Regions from separate parts of the Sporosarcina saromensis genome, predicted to be linked through region 3. Evidence: riboswitches for the same ligand, from Rfam matches in the RefSeq annotation. Region 3 holds a riboswitch; each other region holds the start of a gene.
The links. Region 3 has a riboswitch for S-adenosylmethionine ahead of metK (methionine adenosyltransferase). Riboswitches for the same ligand answer to the same signal wherever they lie in the genome.

Region 1 (8,207 bases), 100 kb from region 3:
CCTTTGCAGTAGGCGGAGTGCCTCCTGAAGTGATGGGGATTGGGCCGATTGAAGCGGTACCTAAAGCGTTGAAACTTGCGGGTTTATCAATCCAGGACATCGATTTGTGGGAGTTGAACGAAGCGTTTGCTTCCCAATCGTTACAAGTCATCCGTCATTTAGGATTGGATATGGACAAAGTGAACGTTAACGGTGGAGCAATCGCACTTGGCCATCCACTCGGTGCGACTGGTTCCGTCTTAACAGTAAGATTGTTGAACGAATTGAAACGCCAAGGAAAGCAGTTTGGTGTTGTCACGATGTGTATCGGTGGCGGAATGGGTGCTGCAGGCGTATTTGAAATGCTGTAAACCTGCGTGGAGACGATTTTAAGATTACAAACGAAAAACAAAGTGAAGCCGTGCAATCATGCTTAATAAGCAACTATTGTTCAACAACGCATGGCTTCCTTCCGAGATAAGGCGGTCCATAAAAGACTTCCATAATAAGTTAGGTAAATAAAGGAGGAACAAACAATGGCTGAAACAAAAACAAATGAATTCGTTCGTGGTGGGGCTTTTCTCGTTGAGAATCTGGATGCTTCACGCGTATTTACGCCAGAAGATTTTTCTGACGAACAGAAAATGATTGCAAAAACGACTGAGGACTATGTGAAAAACGAAGTGTTGCCAGTAGTAGAAAACTTGGAGAACCACGAGTTTGAACATTCCGTCCGATTATTGAAATCTGCTGGGGATCTTGGTCTATTAGGGGCGGACGTTCCTGAAGAATACGATGGCCTCGGTCTCGATAAAATCTCGTCTGCGTTAATTGCAGAAAAGATGTCCGTCGCAGGTGGCTTTTCGATTACACATGGTGCACACGTCGGGATTGGTACATTGCCGATTGTCCTTTTTGGGAATGAAGACCAGAAGAAGAAGTACTTGCCGAACTCCGTATCAGGCGACAAAATTTCTGCGTATGCGTTAACGGAACCGGGCTCAGGATCTGATGCATTAGGCGCAAAAACGACAGCGAAATTGAATGAAGCAGGAACGCACTACATTTTAAATGGTGAAAAGCAATGGATTACAAATGCTGGTTTTGCGGACGTATTCGTTGTTTATGCGAAAGTGGATGGCGACAAATTTACGGCATTCATCGTCGAAAGGGACTTCCCGGGTGTTTCTGTCGGTGCGGAAGAGAAGAAAATGGGCATCAAGTCTTCCTCCACACGGACGCTCATCCTTGAGGATGCAGAAGTACCAGTTGAAAACCTCTTAGGCGAAATTGGCCGTGGCCATATCATCGCCTTCAATATTTTGAACATTGGTCGGTACAAACTTGGTGTTGGAACAGTTGGAGGGTCGAAGCGGGCACTCGAATTGGCGATCACATATGCGAATCAACGTCAGCAATTCAAAACGCCAATTTCATCGTTTAATTTGACAAAAGAGAAACTGGCGACGATGGCTTCCAAGTTGTACGCGACTGAAAGCTTAATTTACCGTACAGTCGGATATTTTGAAGAGCGCAATAGTGAGATGACGCCTGAGCAACAAAAAGACGGAAAAGCGGTTGCAGCGTCCATCGCGGAATATGCAATCGAATGCTCCATCAACAAAGTTGTCGGTTCCGAAGTACTCGATTATATCGCGGATGAGGCGGTTCAACTTCACGGCGGATACGGCTTCATGCAAGAGTATGAAGTGGAGCGCATTTACCGTGACTCCCGTATTAACCGGATTTTTGAAGGAACAAATGAAATTAACCGGATGATCGTGCCAGGCACATTCTTGAAAAAAGCGATGAAAGGCGAGTTGCCTTTACTCGAAAAAGCACAAGGCCTGCAAGAAGAGTTGTTAATGATGATGCCGGAAGAAATCGGCGACGAAGCATTGGCACAAGAAAAAGTGCTTGTGAAGAACGCGAAGAAGATCGGTTTGTTGACTGCGGGTATGGCTGCACAACGTTTCGGCACGAAGCTTGAAGCGGAACAGGAAGTCCTTGTCAACATTGCGAACATCGCCAACAACATTTTCGCAATGGAGTCTGCGCTGTTACGAACAGAAAAAGCAGTCGCGAAAAATGGCGAAGCGAAAGAACAACAAAAAATCCTTTACACGGAGATTTTCTGTCAAGAAGCATTCGAAGCAATTGAAAAAGATGCAAAAGAAACATTGCTTGCTTCCGTAGAAGGCGACAACCAACGGATGATGCTATCGGCATTGCGGAAATTGACTCGCTCAACGCCATACAACATCATCTCGAAAAAACGTGAAGCGTCAGTGAAATTAATCGACGCTGAAAAATATATTGTTTGATGCATCTGCACCCAGGGCAGTTCACGCCTGGGTGTTTTCTCTGTTATACTAAAGAAAAAGTGGAGGTGCTGCAGATGACGATTACTTATTACGGCTATCCGAAATGTGGAACGTGTAAAAAAGCGGAAAAGTGGCTAATGAACAATGATGTGAACTTCGAATCTATCAACATTGCTGAAAATCCACCAACGAAAGAAACGCTTCAACAAATGATCAGCAATTCCGGATTAGACATCAAAAAATTCTTCAATGTCAGTGGGATGAAATACAGGGAATTGAACTTGAAAGACAAACTCCCTAACATGTCAGATGACGAGAAAATCGCGTTACTCGCATCGGATGGAATGCTCATTAAACGACCACTTGTAACAGATGGTACGACAGTGACGGTCGGCTTTAATGAAGCCCAATTTGAAGCCGCATGGAACGCATGATTAAGTTTCTTGTCTTTATGCATGAAATATGTAAGAATTGAATGGAAATCAATAAATGTAAACGTATGGAGGGTTATGGGATGAGCACACCTAAAGACTTGCGTTATTCAGAAGAACATGAATGGGTTAAAGACGAAAACGGTAATTACCGCATTGGTATTACACACTTCGCTCAATCTGAACTTGGCGATATCGTATTCGTGGAACTTCCACAAGTTGGAGACGAAGTGAAAGCGGACGAGCCATTTGGTAGCGTAGAATCTGTTAAAACGGTTTCTGAGCTATATGCGCCAATTAGCGGAAAAGTACTTGAAGTGAACGAAGAATTGGAAGATAGCCCTGAATTGGTGAACGAATCTCCATATGAAGGCGCTTGGATGATCGTCGTTGAAGCATCTGACAAAGCGGAACTTGATGCATTAATGTCTGCTGAAGACTATGACAAAATGACAATCGGTGAGTAAGCACAACTAGAGCGCTGGAGCTTTCCGGCGCTTTTTCTAATGGCCTAAGGAGGCAGGGAAATGGAGTTTCGTAGAGTCGTTGTCGTAGAAGGTGGAGCGGACCGGAAGCGATTGAAAAAAGTGTTGGCAGAGCCAGTCGAGATTATTTGTACGAATGGAACAGTGAGCCCTTACCGCATTGAAGAGTTGCTGGCACCGTATGAAGATGACCAGATTTATGTTTTTGTCGATGCAGATGACTCAGGCGAAAGCATACGAACTTTATTCAAAAGGGATTTTCCTGAAGCCCTCCATTTATACACGGAACGCGTCTACAGGCAAGTCGAGACGACCCCTTATCGCACGCTTGCAGCAATTTTGCTTGCAGAAGGTTTTCATGTGCATCCTGAATTTTTACTTTGAAGGTGATAGAACTGAACACGATCCAAACATGGACACGTGAACAATGGGAACAAAGCAAAAAAGATTCCCCGCTAAGCGTGTTTTATTTATATACACCGATGTGTGGCACTTGCGCGGTTGCGTCTAAAATGATGGAGGTCATTTCTGTGATGAAACCAGAGTTGCCAATTGGAAAGGCAAACTTGAATTATATCGAAGATCTCGCCGTCGATTATGAAATCGAAAGTGTTCCTTGCCTGCTCATTCAGAAGGAAGGATATGTACGAGAAAAAATCTATGCTTTTCAATCTATCCCGCATCTTTTAGAAAAAATGGGTTTGACATGATTGAAAGTTCTATGGTATAAGTATATCTAATAAATTTAACGCAAATTGAATATGTCGCTCTTATAAAGAGAGGTGGAGGGAAGTGCCCTATGAAGCCCGGCAACCGTCACGAAAGTGAAATGGTGCCAAATCACGCAAAGCGCATGCTTTGAGAGATGAGAGATCGGACGAACGTTGAGATAAACGATAACGTATTGGCCTTTCTGCTTGTCTGCAGAAAGGCTATTCTTTTTGGACAAGATTGTATTGAGGTGAATTGAACATGATCGAGTTGAAAAGTGTAAATAAGATATTTGGTTCGGGAAACAATAGTATAACGGCTGTTGATAACGTCAATCTAGACATCCATGCTGGTGAAATTTTCGGGATTATTGGGTATAGCGGTGCAGGGAAAAGTACACTAATCCGATTATTGAATGGTTTAGAACAACCTACCTCGGGATCTGTAAATGTCGCAGGGTATGAAATGGCAACCATTAGTGGAAAAGCGTTACGGGAAGCGAGACAAAAAATTAGTATGGTGTTCCAGCATTTCAATTTGCTTTGGTCGCGGACTGTAAAAGAGAATATCGCTTTTCCATTGGAGATTGCAGGCCTCAAAAAGGATGAAAGAGATCGTCGCGTCCAAGAATTAATTGATTTAGTTGGCTTGAACGGCCGGGAAAATGCGTACCCATCCCAATTGTCAGGCGGACAAAAACAACGGGTCGGCATTGCCCGGGCGTTAGCAAATGATCCGCAAGTATTGCTATGTGATGAAGCCACTTCAGCACTCGATCCGGAAACGACGGATGCCATCCTCGATCTTTTAACGAGCATTAACGAGCGACTTGGTTTGACCATTGTTTTAATCACACATGAAATGCATGTCATCCGTAAAATCTGTCATCGCGTGGCGGTCATGGAAGCGGGGCGAGTTGTGGAAATCGGGAACGTTCTCGATGTGTTCCAATCACCAAAAGCGCCAATTACGAAGCGTTTTGTCTCTCAAGTGACAGAACCGACCGGCACAGAACAAGCGTTAGAACATTTAAAATCCGATCATGCAGCTGGAACGCTCGTAAAATTAGTATTCGTCGGTGAACGAACAGAGCAACCGGTGTTAGCAAACTTAATTCGTACATTTGGAATCGACGTCAACATCGTGCAAGGGAACATTTCGCACACAAAAGGTGGAGCATATGGGACATTGCTGTTGCAATTGATTGGCGATGCAACAATCGTCAACGAAGCGATTGACTTCCTTCATTCCGAAGGCGTACAGACGGAGGTGATCGACCATGATTGAAACACTTTTACCTAATGTTAAATGGGATAAGATGTGGGAAGCGACGATCGAAACACTCTATATGACAGCTGTTTCAACCGTTTTCACGTTCGTGATCGGTATCGCGCTCGGTATTGTGCTCTTCCTTTCAAGTCCTGGCCAATTATGGGCGAACAAACTGACTTATGCCATCACCGGAGCGGTCGTCAACATATTCCGTTCAATTCCATTCATTATTTTAATCATCTTGTTAGTGCCGGTAACAATTTTCCTAGTCGGCACGATGCGTGGTCCGAACGCCGCACTGCCTGCACTCATTATCGGCGCAGCACCTTTTTACGCACGTATGGTGCTCATCGGTTTACAAGAAATTGATAAAGGTGTGTTGGAAGCTGCACGGTCAATGGGGGCAAAGACGAGTACGATTATTTTCAAAGTACTATTGCCTGAATCAAAACCCGCATTGTTCTCCGGTATAACCGTTACAGCCATTGCACTAGTCGGCTATACAGCGATGGCGGGTATTATTGGTGCTGGCGGGTTAGGGAATCTTGCGTATTTCCAAGGATTCCAACGAAGTCAGAATGATGTCATTCTCGTTGCAACGATTTTAATATTAGTCATCGTTTTCATCTTTCAATTCATTGGTGATGCCATCGTCCGCAAGTTGGACAAACGGTAAGTGAATGTCAGGTCAAACCTGTTCATTATAAAAAACAACTAAGAAATGGGGAGTCAATTATGAAGAAGTATTTGGCGGGGATTTTATTAGCAGTACTTGTACTTGCATTAGCAGCTTGTGGGACAAGCGATAAAAACAATGCAAGTGGCGGAAAAGAAGAGTCTACGAAATTAGTTGTTGGTGCGACAAACGTGCCACATGCACTTATTTTAGAACAAGCGAAGCCGTTGCTTGAAGAAAAAGGTTTTGAGTTAGAAATTGAAGAATACCAAGATTACGTATTGCCGAATAAAGACTTGGATGCAGGGACGCTAGACGCAAACTTCTTCCAGCACATTCCATACTTTGAAGGACAAATTGCAGACTTTGGCTATGAGTTTGCAAACGCTGGCGCAATTCATATCGAGCCAATCGGCGTTTATTCTAAAAAATACAAAGCACTTGATGAACTACCTGACGGTGCGACAGTCCTCATTAGTAACTCTGTAGCTGATCACGGTCGTGTTCTTTCTATGTTGGAAAAAGAAGGTTTAATTACTCTAGCAGACGGTGTTGAGAAAGTAAAAGCTGAGCTTGACGATATCGTTGATAATCCGAAAAACTTACAGTTTGAAGCAGAATACGAAGCAGCACTTATGCCGGAGTTGTACAAACAAAACGAAGGTGACTTGTTGTTAATTAACTCAAACTATGCACTTGACGCAGGCTTAAATCCATTGGAAGATGCGATTGCACTTGAAGAATCAGATTCTCCATACGTTAACATCATTGCTGTTCGTGCTGGAGATGAAGATCGTAAAGCAATTAAAGCACTTGTTGAAGTACTAACATCTGAAGAAATCCAAGACTACATCTTAAAAGAGTGGGGCGGCTCGGTTGTCCCAGTAAAATAAGTAAATAAAATGAGGCTGTCTATCATACCGATAATGGTGTGGTTGGCAGTCTTTTTTGATAACTACAAATATTTAACGTAGCGTTCCTATTTCTTCTTTACTATGTTAAAGTAAATGTACAAACAAATAGACAAATGTGCATTTGGGGAGGACATAGAGAATGAAAAAGATCGGACTAATTTGGCGAATACTTATCGCCATCGCACTTGCAGTAGGGTTAGGGATGTTACTTCCAAAAATACATGAAGGATTCAGTGAATGGTTTGTCAGCTTATTTGCGACATTCAATATGATTTTTGGAGGCTTCTTGAACTTCGTCGTGCCGCTAATCATCATCGCTTTTATTGCACCGGGAATCGCTAAACTCGGAAAAGGTTCTGGAAAGCTATTAGGTATGGCAACCGTATTTGCATACGCATCAACAATCGTAGCCGGTATCATCGCTTTCTTTGCAGCCACGACTTTTTTACCGAATTTCATTCATGCCGTAGGGTCAGGTTCAGTAGAGAATGCTGGAAGACCTGCAGCAGAAGCGTTTTTTGAAATTGAAATGACACCAGTAATGGGCGTCATGTCTGCATTATTGCTAGCATTCATCCTCGGAATTGGAATGGCATCCATTAGCAGCAAAACGATGCTTTCGTTCTTTGATGAATTGAATACTCTCATTGAAAAAGTAATTTCGTACATCATTATTCCGCTATTACCGGTTCATATCTTCGGGATTTTCTTGAACATGACGTTCAGCGGGGAAGTGGCAAAAGTATTATCCGTCTTCTCCATCGTGTTTGTTATGATCATTATTTTGCATCTACTCATGCTGACTATCCAATATACGATTGCAGGAAGTGTTTCAAAACGAAACCCATTTGTGTTAATGAAAACAATGGCACCTGCTTACATGACCGCAATTGGGACACAATCTTCAGCAGCGACAATCCCTGTTACACTAAGACAAGCAAAAAAAGCAGGAGCATCCGAACGAGTAGCTGACTTTACGGTTCCGTTGTTCGCAACAATCCATTTATCCGGTAGTACGATAACATTAGTCTCTTGTTCCATTGGTGTATTGTTAATGAATGACATGCCGGTATCATTCGTAAGCTATTTGCCATTCATCTTCATGCTTGGCGTGACGATGATTGCAGCACCAGGGGTACCAGGTGGTGCTGTGATGGCGGCAGTTGGACTGCTCGCAACAATGCTCGGCTTTGACGAATCGATGGTTGCTTTGATGATTGCGTTGTATATGGCGCAAGACAGTTTCGGCACAGCGACAAACGTAACCGGCGACGGTGCATTGTCGATTATCGTCGATCGGTTTACGAAGAAAGAAGCATAACTACAAACGAATACATCCGACGAACTGTGGATACCCTTGAGAAATCGGGCATCCACAGTTTTTCATTCTCAATGAACTGTGAATAAATGAAAAT
Region 2 (8,207 bases), 1.5 Mb from region 3:
ATCAGGTCTAGCTGTTTATGGAATTCACATACTTGAAAGCAGCGGGGTGAACAATGCTGTGCTGGACATTATGCTATCCGTTCAATACCCTTTGTATGTGCTTTTCATTACACCGTTATTTGGATTGAATGTCATCATGAATGCTGATTATGGTGTTTTTTCGGTGATCATGTCAGTTGTGTACATGCTTGCTTTCATTTCCACGATGAGATTGAAAAAGGCGCCGGTAGGAAGTGTGTAGGTGGGTGTGAGCTTTTGTTGAAAAATCCAAGTGCCGTTCGTAGTGACGGTTGCTTGGATTTTTTGTGTTGGAGAAAGGGAATGAGGTGTTAGTGGATTTTTATTTCCAATAACTGGACGAGTGGTCATAACTTGAGGTTAAGCGGTGATAACATGCGATAAGCGGTGATAAACACTGTTTAAGCGTTGATAACGGAAAATGGCAAGTTAGAGTAGGGCGTTTTATGATGAAAATCATGTGGAAAATGGAGAATCGGTGATAAAATGGTTAGAATCGGTGATAACACCCTCCGAATCGGTGATAAAGTGTCCCGAATCGGTGATAACGCCCTCAGAATCGGTGATAAGCCCATTCGAATCGGTGATAACACTGCAGAACTTGTTGCACACCTCAAATCAAACCGTTAATTTGTCAAAGGCATTCTGCGCGACATGTAAGGCTATCTACTTTGATGTATCCGCGAAGACGAATAGTCGCTAAAGCAGGAAACGGACATGGAAACGTGGCGTAAACCATGCACTTATTTCCATTAACTGGGTGAGTGGTGATAACTTGAGGTTAAGCGGCGATAAATGTCTATTGAGCGGTGATAACGGAAAAAGACGAGTTGGAGTAGATCATTTTAGTATGAAAAATAAGTGTGAAATGTCTGGAATTAAATGAATGACCATTCAATATTTCTGCTATTCCTCATCACTTTTTTGCGGTATAGTGGAAAATGAGGAATTTTGGGTAGAGATAGAGGGGTGAATCATTTGTTGAAAAAGATGTTTCAGAGAGAACGACCGACGACACCCGAAGTGGAGAAAATTATTTTTGAGAAATATTATAAACGTGTTTATCATACAGCTTATTTCATTGTAAAAGATCCGGATTTGGCGCAAGATATTGTACAGGAAAGTTTTTTAAAGGCGTTCAGGCATATGGATAGGGTGCACGAAATTGAGAAGATTGGCGCTTGGCTGGCGACGATTACGACGAGAACTGCAATTGATCATTTAAGAAAAATGAAAAGATGGAATGATTTCGCTGCAGATGACGTCTTACTTAGTAAGGAGCTGTCTAGTGCAGAAGTCAATGAGTCATCCATTGTGGAGATAGCAGCTGAAAAGAAGTTGGTGAAGGAGGTTGTGTGGAGAGAGATTGAACGATTGACGCCTGCTCACAAAGAGGTTTTGTATCTTTATTACTATGAAGATTTGACGTATGAAGAGATTTCGGAGATGTTGGGCGTGAAGTTGGCAACTGTCAAAACACGTGTACACCGAGCGAAGTTGAAGTTGAAAGAGACATTGGAACAGCAAACGGAACTGATGGAGGTGGTGTTAAATGTCAAAAGCTGAAAAGCGTGAATTGGATCACATCATCCGTGAAGTATTGCAAAAGCAGATGGATCAAAATCCAGGTCCGAACATTCCTGTTGAAGAAGCATGGAATCAATTCGAAGCGAGAAGAAAAAATTCGAAAAAAGAACGTAAGCCTGGACGGAAAAAGATATATGGCAGCACCTTACTCATTATGGCGGCAGCTTGTCTTCTCTTTTTCGCCGTTGGCACACCTCAACAAGGAGCAGCATTCAACAATTGGTTAGTATTCTATCAAAAGATTCAAGGATCGGTTGTTCAAATTTTCGGTGGCAATACAGAGCGCATAGCTGATGAGGGTGCGCCGCCACCTTCGACCGAGATGGAAGATATGGGTTACCAAGTGATGGATATTGAATATGTGACCGAACAGCTGAGTTTGGAAGAAGCACAATCGCTCACAGCTTTTAACATCAAGTCGCCGATTGTACCCGCTTCTTTTGAATTGACAAGTGTAACGGTCGTTCGTCCTGAAAATCAGCTTAGTACAGATATTACGTTAAATTTTGTAGGCATGGGTAAACAATTGTCCATACATCAGAAATTGCTCGATGGGGAGTTTGGGTTTGGTTTGTCTGCCGATAGTATGGATACAAAAGTAAAGGAATTAGTTATTAATGAACGGCAAGCAAATTTGATTACGTTTAAAAATGGCGTCCGCCAATTAATTTGGACGACGCCAAGCCGTTATTACAGTATCGAAGGGAATTTGGAAGAAGCTGAGCTCATTGCAATAGCGGAATCGATGTAAAGATCCGTATATGAAAAAGGGATATCATATGCGTTTTACGATTGCTTTTGCATGGTGGGTATATTGTATTCAATTTATTGGCATGACAAAGCTTTCGAGATCTTCATACCCATAGCCACGGGTGCAATACTAAACGATGAGCTCACTGGAATTTCTCGTTTGATTTGATTAAAAAATAATATAAACCCGTATGAAAACAAGTTCAGGTTACTTGGCTTCATACGGGTTTTATAGATGGATTGTTCACTTCTTTTTAAAAACGGCTCGTATCCTTGGCTCGGTACCATTGCGAATCCGTTGAATGTTTTCACTGTGTTTCCAAATAGCCATTACAAAGAGGAGGACGGCGATAACAATTGGCCAGACGCCGACCATCCAGATGGCAGCTGCGAGAAATGTTCCGTATAGCATGAGGACGCCATACACAAGAATATCTGTGAGCAATGCGACGATTATGAATAAAACAAGTCCTGCAAGCCCGAATCGCCAGTCAAGAGCAAATAACACTCCGATAATGGTAGCGGTCCCTTTCCCGCCATTAAACTTCATATGAAACGGAAAATTGTGGCCGAAAACGACTGCCACACCTACCAAAAATAATAGGGCAGTTAATGACTCGACTGAAAAACCTACACGCTCGGCAATAAAGCGCACGGCAAGGATTGCCAAAATTCCTTTGCCGATATCAATAATTGCGACAAGTGCGCCAAACCGTTTGCCTAATACGATTGTAGCATTCGAGGCACCTGCATTTTTCACACCGGATTCTTTTAGATTAACCCCAGAAAACCATTGCGCTACCGTTGAGCCATGTAGGCAACCGATCAAATATCCAAATACTATGATGCCGATAATCCATATTGTCATAGGAATTCCTCCAAATAAAAAATAGACGTACACACTAGAAAGGTAAGTCGTTGTTAGTAAAATAACATACCCCTATCATAACACTCAGTGTAAATACAAGGTTCAGAAAAATTCTATAAAACTACTTGACATTGAAAAAAAAGAAGCCTATACTGTAGCACAAGATGAAAAACTGAATACCCATACTCTTATCAAGAGCGGCGGAGGGACTAGGCCCTGCGATGCCCGGCAACCGGCAAGTGATGAACTTGCAAAGGTGCTACTTCCTACAGATTCGTGCGAACGGACTGAAAGATAAGGGGAGGAATAAGCGTAAGCGTAACCCTCTTCTTAGCGAAAGGGGTTATTTTTTTATTCCTAAAACCCCATCGCCTCCGCATCGAACTCATTCATCTTAAAAAAACTTTTGGAGGTAATGACAATGACGAACAACTCACTTCAACCTGAAACTCTTCTTTTACACGGTGGCCAAAAGCCGGATCCTCACACAGGTTCACGCGCAGTGCCGATTCACCGTACAACCGCTTTTGTTTTCCGCGATACTGAACACGCCCAAAACCTTTTTGGCTTGCAAGAAGCAGGCAATATTTACACGCGCATTACAAATCCGACGGTCTCTGTTTTTGAAGAACGCGTCGCTTTACTTGAAGGAGGCACTGCTGCAGTTGCGCTCTCTTCAGGAATGGCAGCTATTGCATTTTCCATTTTAAATATTGCAGGCGCAGGAGATGAAATTGTTGCAGCAAGCAATTTATATGGTGGTACGTATAATTTATTCGCCGTGACACTCCCTCGTTACGGAATTACTGTGAAATTTGTTGATGCTGCGGATCCTGAGAACTTCCGCGCGGCCATCTCGGATAAAACGAAAGCCATTTTTGCTGAAACAATTGGAAATCCGAGCCTACAGGTGCTCGACATTGAAGCGGTCGCAAACATTGCCCATGAAAACGAAATTCCGTTCCTCATCGATAACACATTTGCATCCCCATACGGATCAAATCCAATCGAATTTGGTGCAGACGTAGTCATTCATTCCGCGACAAAATGGATTGGCGGACATGGTACAACAATTGGTGGTGTCGTCGTAGATGCAGGTAAATTCGACTGGACACGAGGCAAGTTCCCAGGTTTCACAGAACCGGATGGTACTTACAATGGTCTACGTTATGGTATTGATGCAGCAGCTGCAGCGTTTGCGACAAAGCTTCGTGTGCAATTGTTACGTGATTTCGGACCTTGCTTAGATGCGGATAGTGCATTCAACTTCCTGCAAGGTCTAGAAACTTTGCACTTAAGAATTCCGCGTCATAACGAAAATGCGCAAAAAGTTGCCGCGTTCTTACAGGCTCATCCGTCTGTTGAATGGGTGACATATGCAGGCCTTGAAAACCATCCGACACATGAGAATGCGAAGAAATACTTGAAGAATGGATTCTTCGGCTCAATTATTGTTTTCGGCATCAAAGGCGGGCGTGAAGCAGGTCGTAAAGTGATTGACAACATTACCCTTTGGTCTCATGTGGCGAATGTGGGTGATGCAAAATCTCTCATTATCCATCCGGCTTCTACGACGCATCAGCAACTCTCTGCAGAGGACTTGAAAAATTCAGGTGTGCCTGAAGAGTTGATTCGCCTATCGGTTGGTCTTGAATCACCTGAAGACATTATTGCTGATCTTGAACAGGCAATTGCAAAAGCGGTACCTGTGACGCAGCGATAAGGGGGAGGTCTCCTTTTCTTTAGTACATGACAAGGAAAAGAGGCTACAGCAGCGAAAGATTATAGGGAGGTGGCGGCATGCCGTCAATAAAAGCCGCTATAATCGGCTTCGGAACTGTCGGAGAAGGCGTTTATAAGATCGTAAACGAAAAAAGGCAGCAATTGAAACAACATACAGGCTATTCGATTGAAATTGCTTCTATTTTAGTAAGAGACGTTAATAAGAAAAGGGCGGTCGCTCCGAGTGTCCTTGTAACAGATTCGATTGACGACATCTTGAACGATCCAGAAATTGATATCATTTTTGAGGCGATTGTGGATGAAGAGCCGGCGTACACGTATTTGTCGCAGGCGATTGAAAAGGGAATCCATATCATTACGGCTAATAAAAAGATGTTTGCTAAACATGGCCCAGCTTTATTGAAACACGCAGAATTCAGAGACGTACAAGTCGGTTTCGAAGCGACAACGGCTGGTGGTATTCCGATTATCCGGACAATCGAAAATCTGTTGGCGGGGGATCGTGTCCATCGGGTGCAGGGCATTTTAAATGGGACCTCTAATTTTATCTTGACTGCGATGCGAGATGAAGGAGTTACTTTTGAAGAAGCCCTTCATCATGCTCAAAAAAAGGGGTTTGCTGAAGCAGATCCGTCAGATGATATAAGTGGATTTGATGCGTTTTATAAATTAATGGTTGTCAGCTCATTAGCGTTTGATGAACAGCCTGAATGGGAAGAAGTGTCAGTCGTTGGGATTGATCATATCCAAACCGATGACGTGTTAGAAGCTTCAAAAGCTGAACTTCGCTATCGTCACGTAGCGGACATCCGAATTGACGATGAGGGGAAGTTGTCAGGTAAAGTAGGTCCAGTCCTATTAGACGCTGAACATCCTTTTTATGCAATTGATGGCGTCGATAATGCGATTATCGTCGAAACGGATTATTTAGGGAAGTTGACGTTAATTGGTCCAGGAGCAGGGATGTATCCTACCGGCAGCGCCATGGTCGCAGATCTTGTGCATATAATACGTCAGCTAAAGCCAGTTCCTGTTCTAAGCTAACGATAAAGTGAAAAAACCGCGTGAAAGCAAGAGGCTTAGGCCTTGGCTTCACGCGGTTTTGTTATTATTTCTTTGTTTTAGATAGCTTCAATTCTGCATTCAACTCTTTAATGAGCGATACAACCATTAGCAAGATAATGAAAGAGAATGGCAACGCTGCAATAATGATTGTGTTTTGCAACGCGGTCAATCCATTGACAGAGAGCAAAATCAATGCAATGGAAGATTGGATGACGCCCCAAATGATTTTTACACTATTCGGTGGTGTCAAAGAGCCATATGTCGATTGCATACCTAATACGAATGTCGCTGAGTCAGCGGACGTAACGAAAAAGGAAGCAATGAGCAAGATGGCAATTAACGAAATGAAGAAGGACCATGGCATCGTACCAAACATATCAAATACAACAAGTTCAATGGACGACTTTGATAAGTCTGCTATCCCTTCTTTTTGTGCAGTAATGGCTGTCGTACCAAAAGAAGAGAACCAAATCATACATAATAAAGTCGGAGCCAATAATACACCAATCATGAATTCACGGATTGTACGTCCTTTTGATACCCGGGCGATGAACATACTGACGAATGGAGCCCACGAAATCCACCATGCCCAATAGAAAATTGTCCACATATCCAGCCATTCACGATTGCCTTCATTCAAAGGAGCGGTTCGAAAACTCATTTGCACGAGATCGGTCAAGTAACCACCGACGGAATCCGTAAACATGTTGAAAATGAGTAGTGTCGGTCCTAAAACGACCACAAATACAAGCAATGCAATTGCTAGAACAAGATTTGTGTTGGACAAGTATTTAATTCCTTTACTAATTCCAGTCCAAGCCGACATGATGAATAATACAGTGACGACTGCAATAATGATGAATTGCGAAGTGATCCCCATTTCGAATCCAAACAAATAGTTCAGTCCTGCGTTAATTTGAACAGCACCGAAGCCGAGCGTTGTCGCAACGCCAAAAGCAGTTGCAAAAACGGCAAGTACATCCACAAGTGTACCCCAAGAGCCTTCCATCTTTTTACCGAATATCGGCTTCAATGTTGCTGAAACTAACCCCGGTTCGCCTTTTCGAAATTGGAAATAGGCAAGTGCCAATGCGACAATACCGTACATGGCCCATACGTGTAAGCCCCAGTGAAAGAACGATTCACGCAATGCTTCCTTGAATGCTGCATCTGTGTTCGGTTCCTTCGTCGCTGGATTGATTGCATAGTGTGATAAAGGTTCTGCAGCTCCGTAAAATACGAGGCCAATCCCCATCCCGGCAGAAAATAGCATTGCAATCCACGTCACGGTTGAAAATTCAGGACGATCTGTGTTTTTGCCCAAACGGATTTTTCCGAACGGACTAAAAATCAAAAAGAGACTAAGTGCCAATAATACAGACATAATCATCATGTAATACCAGCCGAATGAAGCTGCTACAAAGTTCTTAATTGTTGAAGTAACGGTTTCAAAGCTTTCTGATGCAAGCACCCCGTAACCGACGGCCAAAATAATAAGACCGATTGTGATGTAAAATACATTTGAGATTTTTCTCATGTTTCCCCCTATGCAATTGCGTTTTTATAAACGACTATAAACTATACCAATCCTATTGAAGGAAAGCAAAAGCGTTCCGTGTATGAATGGATATGGAATTGTTTTATTTTATTTTTTTATCATGCGAATGAAACAACATGGCATCAATAGTTATACACGGAATTGGTAGTAATTATTCAAGAAGGGTAGGTGAAGGAAATGATGAAAAAATTGAGTCGATGGTACTAGGTTTTTTCGCGTTAATCTTCGTCTTTAATATCTCGGTCTGGAGGGATTTGTTCACTTAAATACTCCGCGATTTGGCGTTTGACTGTTTCTAGCTGTTTAAAATACAATTCAAATTGCGCTTGGTTCACTAAAAATTCATTGCCATTGTGAATACCCTTGATACGCCCTTCCAAAACATACTTCTGCACTTGGCTGACGGGCATGCCTAAGTAATCTGCCGTTTCTTCAATTGTCATATACATGGAGATTGCTCCTTTCTTTCATAAAAAAAGAGACGGAAATCCGCCTCTTCTTCAAATCAACTTTTCGAGATTGATTCGTTTATTTAACGCAATCATTACTGGAATGCCGACCATCATGACGACAAATTCCCCAACTGCAACGAAAAGCCATGTAAGTAAAAATGGAAGT
Region 3 (8,207 bases):
TTGCTCTCTTTTTAGCATGACTAGAGGTGCATTGACCAAGTACCCGTTGACGCGTAGCTCATGCTTGTCTAACAGTCAATTAATTACGATAAATGTTTTGTACAATTGAACAGTTCACACCGGTTTTCATCATCCGCTAGTTCAATTACCGTTAGTGATGTATTCGCTAAACTTTTTTCATAGGCAGGATTAGGGACAAGTGCTTGGACCATTCGCTTTATGAAACTGCCATGACTAACAACTAACACTCTTTTTCCTTTGTGTTGTTGTTGGATTTCCGTTAAGCATTCCGTACCTCTTGCAAGAATTAATTCGGCAGGTTCAAAACCCATATCGAGTAGTCTCCAGCCTTCTCCCCACTTTTCAATCCGTTCTGCTTCTGTCGTCCCTTCAATCTTTCCGCCTCCCACTTCACGGAGGCGAGGATCAATCCGAACGTCCACATTCCCCATTTTCTGTGCAATGACTTCAGCAGTTTGCTTTGCTCGAAGTTGCTGGCTTGAATAGATGACGTCCCATTGTTCATCCGCCAAACGGTCAGCAACACGCGCTGCCATCTCAAATCCCTCTTCGTCTAACGGGATATCAGAGCTCCCTTGTGCCCTTCCTTCCTTATTCCAAGCTGTTACACCATGTCTTACAAATCCAATAATTGTCATACAAATCCCCCTCTTGTCATTGTACTACACGATATAGCCGAGTGAACGGAGAACATTATTCATGAACGATTCGGTGTACAAGTAAACTTCTTCCCGTTCAGGCTCTTGATACAAATCATGGTAGAGATGCTTCCATTGTTTATATTGAAACTCGGTTAGTTGTTGTTTTAGTAACCACTTCTTAGCAAACGCCGTTTCTGTAAGTTTGTCATTGCCGCCTGTTTGCAGTAAGACGGGGACGTTAAAGATCGTGTCCTCATGAATATTAATAGACTTCATCATCGCTTGCAGCTCACGGTACCAAGAAGCAACAACTGTGGAACTATAATGCCTATCATTTTGAAACTCGACATACATATCATAGTTGCGCGTCAACAATTCAATCGTCACGTCATGCTTCACTTTCATGGAGCTCGACAACTTTGTTAACATCCCTGAAAGTCTCGGGGGTTGATGGGACAGTGCTAGCCATGGTGAACTGAGGATTACGCCCGCACATTCCAGTTTTTCTTTTTGCAAAATGTCCATAACCAATGTTGCACCGAGACCATGCCCTACTACAAAAAGAGGCAAATTGTCTTGCAATGCTACTTCTATTAATTTCTTAACGTGCTCTATGTAAGAAGCAAACGATTCATCATGTGTCTTTCTTCCACTTTCGGCACCATGTCCAGGCAAGTCAGTCGTGACAACATGAAAACCGCCATTACGCAGCTTTTGAATGAGCCATGCATACCTCCTATGATGTTCATATGCACTATGGACAATGACGACGACTGCTTTTGGCTGTCCTTCCGCTTCCCATTTCCACATGTGTCTCACCTCCGTTCCTTTCGCTACAAGAAAGAGATTCCCTTTTTGTACGGAAAGGATTTATGATACGATAAATTATACACGATTTTAAGGAAAGAGGAGATGTTGATGATTTATCCATACAATGGAAAGTCACCACAAATCGATCCTTCTGTCTATGTGGCAGAATACGCGACAATTACAGGGGATGTCACGATTGGCGCAAACAGTTCGATTTGGTTTAATACGGTCATTCGTGGTGATGTTGCGCCAACAATTATTGGTGAACGAGTTAGCATTCAAGACCTCAGTTGTCTTCATCAAAGTCCAGGGAAGACACTACTCATTGAAGACGATGTAACAGTTGGCCATAAAGCATTATTACATAGCTGTATTATTCGAAAAGGAGCGCTCATTGGAATGGGTTCCATTATTCTCGATGGTGCTGAAATTGGTGAAGGTGCCTTTATCGGCGCAGGAGCGCTTGTTCCTCCGGGTAAGAAAATCCCACCTGGTTGCCTTGCATTAGGGTCTCCTGCCAAAGTTGTCCGCGATTTAAATGAAGAGGATCGCAAAGAAATGGAACGCGTTGTCAACAGTTACATCGAAAAAGGGCAAATATATAAGCAAATGCAAAAGTAAACGGGTCGTTAGAGACGAATTGTGATAGCTTGTAACATTAAAAATACCATTTAAGACTGAAACAGGTGCTGCTCACTCGAGCTGCACCTTTATTTCTTAACTGCTACTAATAGGATGATAATCGCTGCTACGCTAACTAGTGCTATGCCGCCAATGACCACTAATAATAAGATGCTCATAGCCAACTACACCCCTCTCCCTCCTCCGACTTATAGATTTAGACGCTTTGCTAATGGAATAGTTTCCTACTATTACGGTGTCCACTGTAGCCAAAAAAACCGAGAAGCAAGGATGCTTCCCGGTTTGTAGATACTTATTGCGTGACAACGCCAGCTTTTTCCACTAACGCAGCCGCTTTATCTGTTTGTTCCCATGGCAATTCGATATCCGTACGCCCAAAATGTCCATAAGCAGCTGTCTGTTTGTAGATTGGACGACGAAGGTCAAGCATTTTAATGATGCCTGCTGGACGAAGGTCGAACAATTCTCGAACAATTTCAACGAGCTTGCTTTCAGCGACTTTTCCTGTGCCGAATGTATCGATGGAAATGGATACTGGCTTAGCAACACCAATTGCATATGCTAATTGAACTTCACAACGTTCAGCCAATCCTGCTGCTACGATATTTTTTGCCACATAGCGTGCCGCGTAAGATGCAGAGCGGTCCACTTTTGTCGCGTCTTTCCCTGAAAACGCACCGCCACCATGACGGGCGTAGCCGCCATACGTATCAACGATGATTTTCCGTCCTGTTAGACCAGCGTCCCCTTGAGGTCCACCGATAACGAAACGGCCAGATGGATTAATGAAGTATTTTGTTTCATCATCTAACAATTCCGCAGGGACGACTGGCAGAATAACATGCTCTTTTATTTCTTTTTGTATTTGTGCAAGTGGCGTATCCGGGTGATGTTGTGTTGAGATAACAATTGTATCGATGCGAACTGGTTTGTCGTTTTCGTCATACTCAACGGTCACTTGCGTTTTACCGTCCGGACGTAAATAGGAAAGAATCTCTTCTTTACGCACGTACGCTAGTCTACGTGAAAGTTTATGGGATAAACTAATTGGCAACGGCATGAGTTCAGGTGTTTCATTACACGCAAAACCGAACATCAATCCTTGGTCCCCTGCTCCAATTGCTTCGAGTTCCTCATCTGTCATTGTTCCTTCACGCGCTTCAAGTGCTTGGTCGACACTTGCTGCAATATCCGGTGACTGTTCATCGATCGATGTCAAGACGGAAGATGTCTCCCAATCGAAACCAAATTTAGCACGTGTGTACCCAATTTCCTTCACAGTATCACGAACAACTTTTGGAATATCCACATACGTTGTTGTAGTAATTTCCCCAATGACGAGCACGAGACCAGTTGTAATGGTCGTTTCACACGCAACACGTGCATTCGGGTCTTCTTCAAGGATTGCATCCAAAATGGCATCCGAGATTTGGTCACACATTTTGTCAGGATGTCCTTCAGTTACCGATTCTGATGTAAACAAACGGCGATTAGTCAATGTAATTTCCTCCTTAACAGCTTGCAAATATTGATACGGTACTCTATTTGTCCCAGTTTTGTTCCACGCCTGAAGAGAGTCGACGTCAACATACACAAGGATTAAGGGCATATAAAATCGATTAGGCCACGGCAAATTTTGACTTCCGCCGTAGGCTTATATTTATTTAGTAAACATTTCAAACGCCAGTTAGAGGTTCGTTGACCGTCTTACACGTCTCTCCCTCTACAATCATTGACATAAAGCTAAATAAATATAAAAAGCCCTTCGCTCACGTAAATACATGAGGAAAGGCATGATTTCAAAAGCAGCACCTTTCACTCTTATCGTCCAAGGAATCGTACCTTGCTCCAGGTTTGGCACCTTTTCGCAGACAATGTCCGCGCAGGTTGCCGGGCTTCATAGGGCCTGTCCCTCCGCCAGCTCGGGATAAGAGTATCCGTTCATTTACCTATGCTACGAAAAAAGTTGGATTTTGTCAAATCTTTTCTGAGTTTAGTGCTTGAGTTTTTAATTAGTATAGATTATTATTCTAAATGTGTTATACTATTTACGGAAATGTGATGAAACCCACACGATGGGATTACATGCAAAGGACGGTAAGATACTATGATCTCAGCGAAAATTGAAAATGGACTAAACGAGTTGCTCTCAGGCAACAACGTCAATGTACAGCCTTCAGTGGCGGAATTGGTTGAAAAGGCGACTGCTCGCGGAGAAGCGAAACTTTCATCAGATGGCGCAATTACTGCGAAAACTGGAAAGTACACTGGCCGTTCACCAGAAGATAAATATATTGTAGAAGAAGCTTCAACAAAAGATAAAATCGATTGGGGCAAAGTGAATCGCCCAATCTCATCTGAAATTTTCGATTCCCTATATACGAAAGTACTAAATCACTTGAAAACGAAAGACGAATTGTTCGTATTCAAAGGCTTTGCAGGTGCAGATAAAGACTCTCAATTGTCACTTCAAGTGATTAATGAATACGCGTGGCAAAACTTGTTTGTCCACAATCTATTCATCCGCCCAACTGCGGAAGAGTTGAAAACACACGAAGCACAATTTACGATTCTTGCTGCTCCATCTTTCAAAGCAGATCCTGCTGTTGACGGCACAAAATCCGAAACATTTATCATTGTATCACTTGAGAAGCGAATTGTGTTAATTGGTGGCACAGAATATGCTGGAGAAATGAAAAAATCTATTTTCTCTGTTATGAACTACTTGCTTCCTGAACAAGGAATTCTTCCAATGCATTGCTCCGCAAACGTTGGAGAAGAAGGCGACGTAGCTTTATTCTTTGGATTATCAGGTACTGGTAAAACTACCCTATCAGCAGATGCTCACCGTAAATTGATCGGTGATGATGAGCACGGTTGGTCAGATAATGGCGTATTCAATATCGAAGGTGGATGTTACGCGAAATGTATCAATTTATCACAAGAAAAAGAACCTGAAATCTTTGGTGCAATCCAATTTGGTTCTGTTTTAGAGAACGTAGTGGTAGACGAAGAAACACGAGTACCAGACTATGATGATAATTCACTGACTGAAAACACACGTGCGGCATATCCGATCCACAACATTGAAAACATCGTGACTCCTTCTGTCGCTGGTCATCCGAAAGCAATCGTATTCTTGACTGCGGACGCATTCGGCGTATTGCCTCCAATCTCTAAATTGACGAAAGAGCAAGCGATGTACCACTTCCTAAGTGGCTTCACGTCCAAACTTGCAGGAACAGAGCGTGGTGTCACATCACCAGAAGCGACATTCTCAACTTGTTTCGGATCTCCTTTCCTACCATTGCCAGCAACTGTGTATGCTGAAATGCTAGGAAAGAAAATTGACGAACACGATGCACAAGTATTCCTCGTCAATACAGGCTGGACAGGTGGCGTTTACGGCGTCGGACAACGTATGTCGTTAAAACACACACGTACAATGGTTCGCGCTGCAATCGCAGGTGAATTGAATGACGTTGAATACGAAATCAACGAAGTATTCGGTTTGGCTATGCCAAAAGCAATCGAAGGTGTTCCAACAGAAGTGTTGAACCCGCGCAACGCTTGGGCTGATCCAGCAGCATACGACGAAAAAGCAAATGAATTGGCGGACTTGTTCCGTGAAAACTTCAAGAAGTTCGGTCACGTTTCAGAAGAAATCACGCTTAAAGGCGGACCAACTGCTTAATAGATACCTTGAAATCCAAGTGCTCATTGCGAGCCTTGGATTTTTTGTTTGTTATAGTGTAATTCTCAACTCAACTAGTTGTAAAACTAAAATTTAACGTAGATTTGTTCAGTGGCCCCATTCACGCTAAGAATATCCACTGTATCTTTGTAATTCGATATACAATTCTAATCCCTGTTTCTATCTTTACATCCTGCTAGTTTCATCTCTCTCTTATTCCCGAATGGCTCGCGATCTCATCAGGACGGATTGCTATTTCGCGTTTCAACACTTTTGTTCGTCTGTATGCAAGGTTCCATTTACTGACGAGCTGTTGAAATAGTTCTTTGAAATTTTCATATGGTGGATTCTGAAGCTTTTTTACTGCTGTTGAATTTTTAACTGATGCCAAGTCGATGGAATTCTTATTTAAAAATAGCCAATAAACAAGCCTGTGTCTTTGAATACATATTGTTTTGTGATGGACAATAGGGTAAAGTTAACATAACTTTATAAATATAACTAGATAAGCATTGCAAATCAATCATAGTCATTTGATTCCTAACAATATCCGTGACGTTTGATACATCCTACATAAAAAATAGGGAGGGTTATTCATCAAAAGGATTTTATTTTCAAGTGTAATCTGTCTCTTGTTCTTAACGGGTTGCAGCAATTTGTCAGCCACAAGTGAGGAAACAACTAGGTTTCCTGGCCATAAAAGCGCGTGGGAAGATCCTATAAATATTACACAAGAGGATGCAGAACGAATCGCATTAGATCAAGCTAAATTAGATGGACACGACTCACCTAAAATTTCTTCCGACTGGAATACAATGATGCAAAGTGTATACTCTATAAAATATGAACGGGATGTTTTAGTATATAGAATCCATGTAAATTCTGCTGAAGGACCTGCTAAAGAGTACTTATTCGATGTTTTATACTATATAAGTACTGATAATGGAGAAATAATTGTTTCAAATCATTAATTAGATAACATTAGACTTATTTGAAGAAAGAAAACATACTAACATTAGTAGTACAAACCAAGGCCATGGTTTGTGCTACTATTTTTTTATAGTAGAAGTGAAGAAAAGCCGACCAGCCTCTTGGACCTTTTGAGTCCGTATTTAAAACCGGCTAACTTCACGCCCTTATATGAATCAGTTTAGTATGTTGGGTCCATAGAGATCGTGTATAAGAAAGTGGAATCGATAAGGTAGTGTGGAGGCTTCTATGATTGGTCAAGAAGGAGAAATGAACATGAAACATGTCGTAGCTTTAGATGTGAGTAAAGGAAAAAGTACGATTGCGATTTATGATGGTTATCGCCAATGTGAATTTGAAGGCGAATTTCATCATACACGTGTTGAATTTGAACGATTGCACGAAAGAATGGCAGAGATCACAAAGGTAGATGGCCAGGCACCAGATATCGTGTTTGAAGCAACCGGCGTCTATTCAAAACCTATCGAAACATTTCTCAAAGATTTTGGCTATGCGTATTGCCGCATGAATCCACTTGAAGCCAATTTACAGATGGCGAAGATGCGGCGGCATAAAACAGATCTTAGTGATGCCCATGAACTTGCGAAGACCCATTTCCAAGCGGCGCGTAAACATACATATATCCAAGATGATTATTATGAACAGATGCGTGCCTTGACGCGTTATTACGATGAAATTGATGAAGAAATGATTTTACTGAAAAGCAGAATGCATTCTATTTTACATCTTAGCTTCCCGGAATTAGAAAAGCTCATTACACCAAGTTCAGCTCTGTTCTTAAATATTGTTCAGCTCTATCCGCATCCTGCACTTTTACTGGATCATTCAAAGACGGTCATTAAGAATCGTTTAAAAGCTAATACAAGAAAGAACCTTTCGTTGGCACGAGCTGAAGCGAAAGCATCCGTTCTATTGGAAGCAGCGCGAAACAGCTATCCAGCCATCAAACCGAATGATATTCGATGCGACCAGGTTCGTGATTACGCGTCCCGAATTGCCGACTTGAAGGAGAAGAAAGATACACTGATAAAACAAATGAAAAAGTTATCAGAAGGCCGAAAAGAATATCTTGTTTACCGCTCGATACCGGGTATAGGCGATTCGACGGCATGCCGATTAATCGGAGAAATTGGAGATATTCGCCGCTTTAAGAATGCGAAACAATTGAACGCTTACGCAGGCATCGATATTATGCGATACCAGTCGGGCAATACACAATATAGAGATCGTATTAATAAAAGAGGAAACAAACATCTGCGGAAGATTCTATATTTTATGATATGCGCTATGCTTATGGCTAAAAGAAAGCCGAATCATTTTGTGGATTATTACTACAAATTAAAAAAGCAACCTCAGAGGAAGCCCCATAAGGTTGCGATCATCGCCTGCATCAATAAGTTTCTGAAAGT

Region 1: linked by a shared signal. The riboswitch ahead of ACVHUV_RS09070 (methionine ABC transporter ATP-binding protein) and the one ahead of metK (methionine adenosyltransferase) in region 3 are both predicted to bind S-adenosylmethionine.
Region 2: linked by a shared signal. The riboswitch ahead of ACVHUV_RS02155 (O-acetylhomoserine aminocarboxypropyltransferase/cysteine synthase family protein) and the one ahead of metK (methionine adenosyltransferase) in region 3 are both predicted to bind S-adenosylmethionine.

Annotation. Positions count from the first base shown of each region.
Region 1 covers NZ_CM142738.1:1,832,563-1,840,769, forward strand. Annotated here, with positions in the region: gene ACVHUV_RS09040 (acetyl-CoA C-acetyltransferase) at 1-350, shown strand, start outside; gene ACVHUV_RS09045 (acyl-CoA dehydrogenase FadE) at 516-2,303, shown strand; gene ACVHUV_RS09050 (arsenate reductase family protein) at 2,378-2,737, shown strand; gene gcvH (glycine cleavage system protein GcvH) at 2,818-3,201, shown strand; gene ACVHUV_RS09060 (toprim domain-containing protein) at 3,262-3,603, shown strand; gene ACVHUV_RS09065 (thioredoxin family protein) at 3,606-3,929, shown strand; SAM riboswitch class I at 3,987-4,091, shown strand; gene ACVHUV_RS09070 (methionine ABC transporter ATP-binding protein) at 4,192-5,217, shown strand; gene ACVHUV_RS09075 (methionine ABC transporter permease) at 5,210-5,878, shown strand; gene ACVHUV_RS09080 (MetQ/NlpA family ABC transporter substrate-binding protein) at 5,938-6,771, shown strand; gene ACVHUV_RS09085 (dicarboxylate/amino acid:cation symporter) at 6,932-8,113, shown strand.
Region 2 covers NZ_CM142738.1:464,424-472,630, reverse strand. Annotated here, with positions in the region: gene ACVHUV_RS02180 (hypothetical protein) at 1-241, shown strand, start outside; gene ACVHUV_RS02175 (hypothetical protein) at 505-648, shown strand; gene ACVHUV_RS02170 (RNA polymerase sigma factor) at 997-1,584, shown strand; gene ACVHUV_RS02165 (DUF4367 domain-containing protein) at 1,571-2,356, shown strand; gene ACVHUV_RS02160 (glycerol-3-phosphate acyltransferase) at 2,600-3,223, opposite strand; SAM riboswitch class I at 3,409-3,524, shown strand; gene ACVHUV_RS02155 (O-acetylhomoserine aminocarboxypropyltransferase/cysteine synthase family protein) at 3,645-4,946, shown strand; gene ACVHUV_RS02150 (homoserine dehydrogenase family protein) at 5,024-6,010, shown strand; gene ACVHUV_RS02145 (glycine betaine uptake BCCT transporter) at 6,075-7,568, opposite strand; gene ACVHUV_RS02140 (helix-turn-helix domain-containing protein) at 7,808-8,038, opposite strand; gene ACVHUV_RS02135 (QueT transporter family protein) at 8,090-8,207, opposite strand, start outside.
Region 3 covers NZ_CM142738.1:1,936,608-1,944,814, reverse strand. Annotated here, with positions in the region: gene ACVHUV_RS09685 (histidine phosphatase family protein) at 84-659, opposite strand; gene ACVHUV_RS09680 (alpha/beta hydrolase) at 684-1,472, opposite strand; gene ACVHUV_RS09675 (gamma carbonic anhydrase) at 1,581-2,093, shown strand; gene metK (methionine adenosyltransferase) at 2,407-3,612, opposite strand; SAM riboswitch class I at 3,933-4,048, opposite strand; gene pckA (phosphoenolpyruvate carboxykinase (ATP)) at 4,222-5,808, shown strand; gene ACVHUV_RS09660 (hypothetical protein) at 6,465-6,779, shown strand; gene ACVHUV_RS09655 (IS110 family RNA-guided transposase) at 7,054-8,207, shown strand, end outside.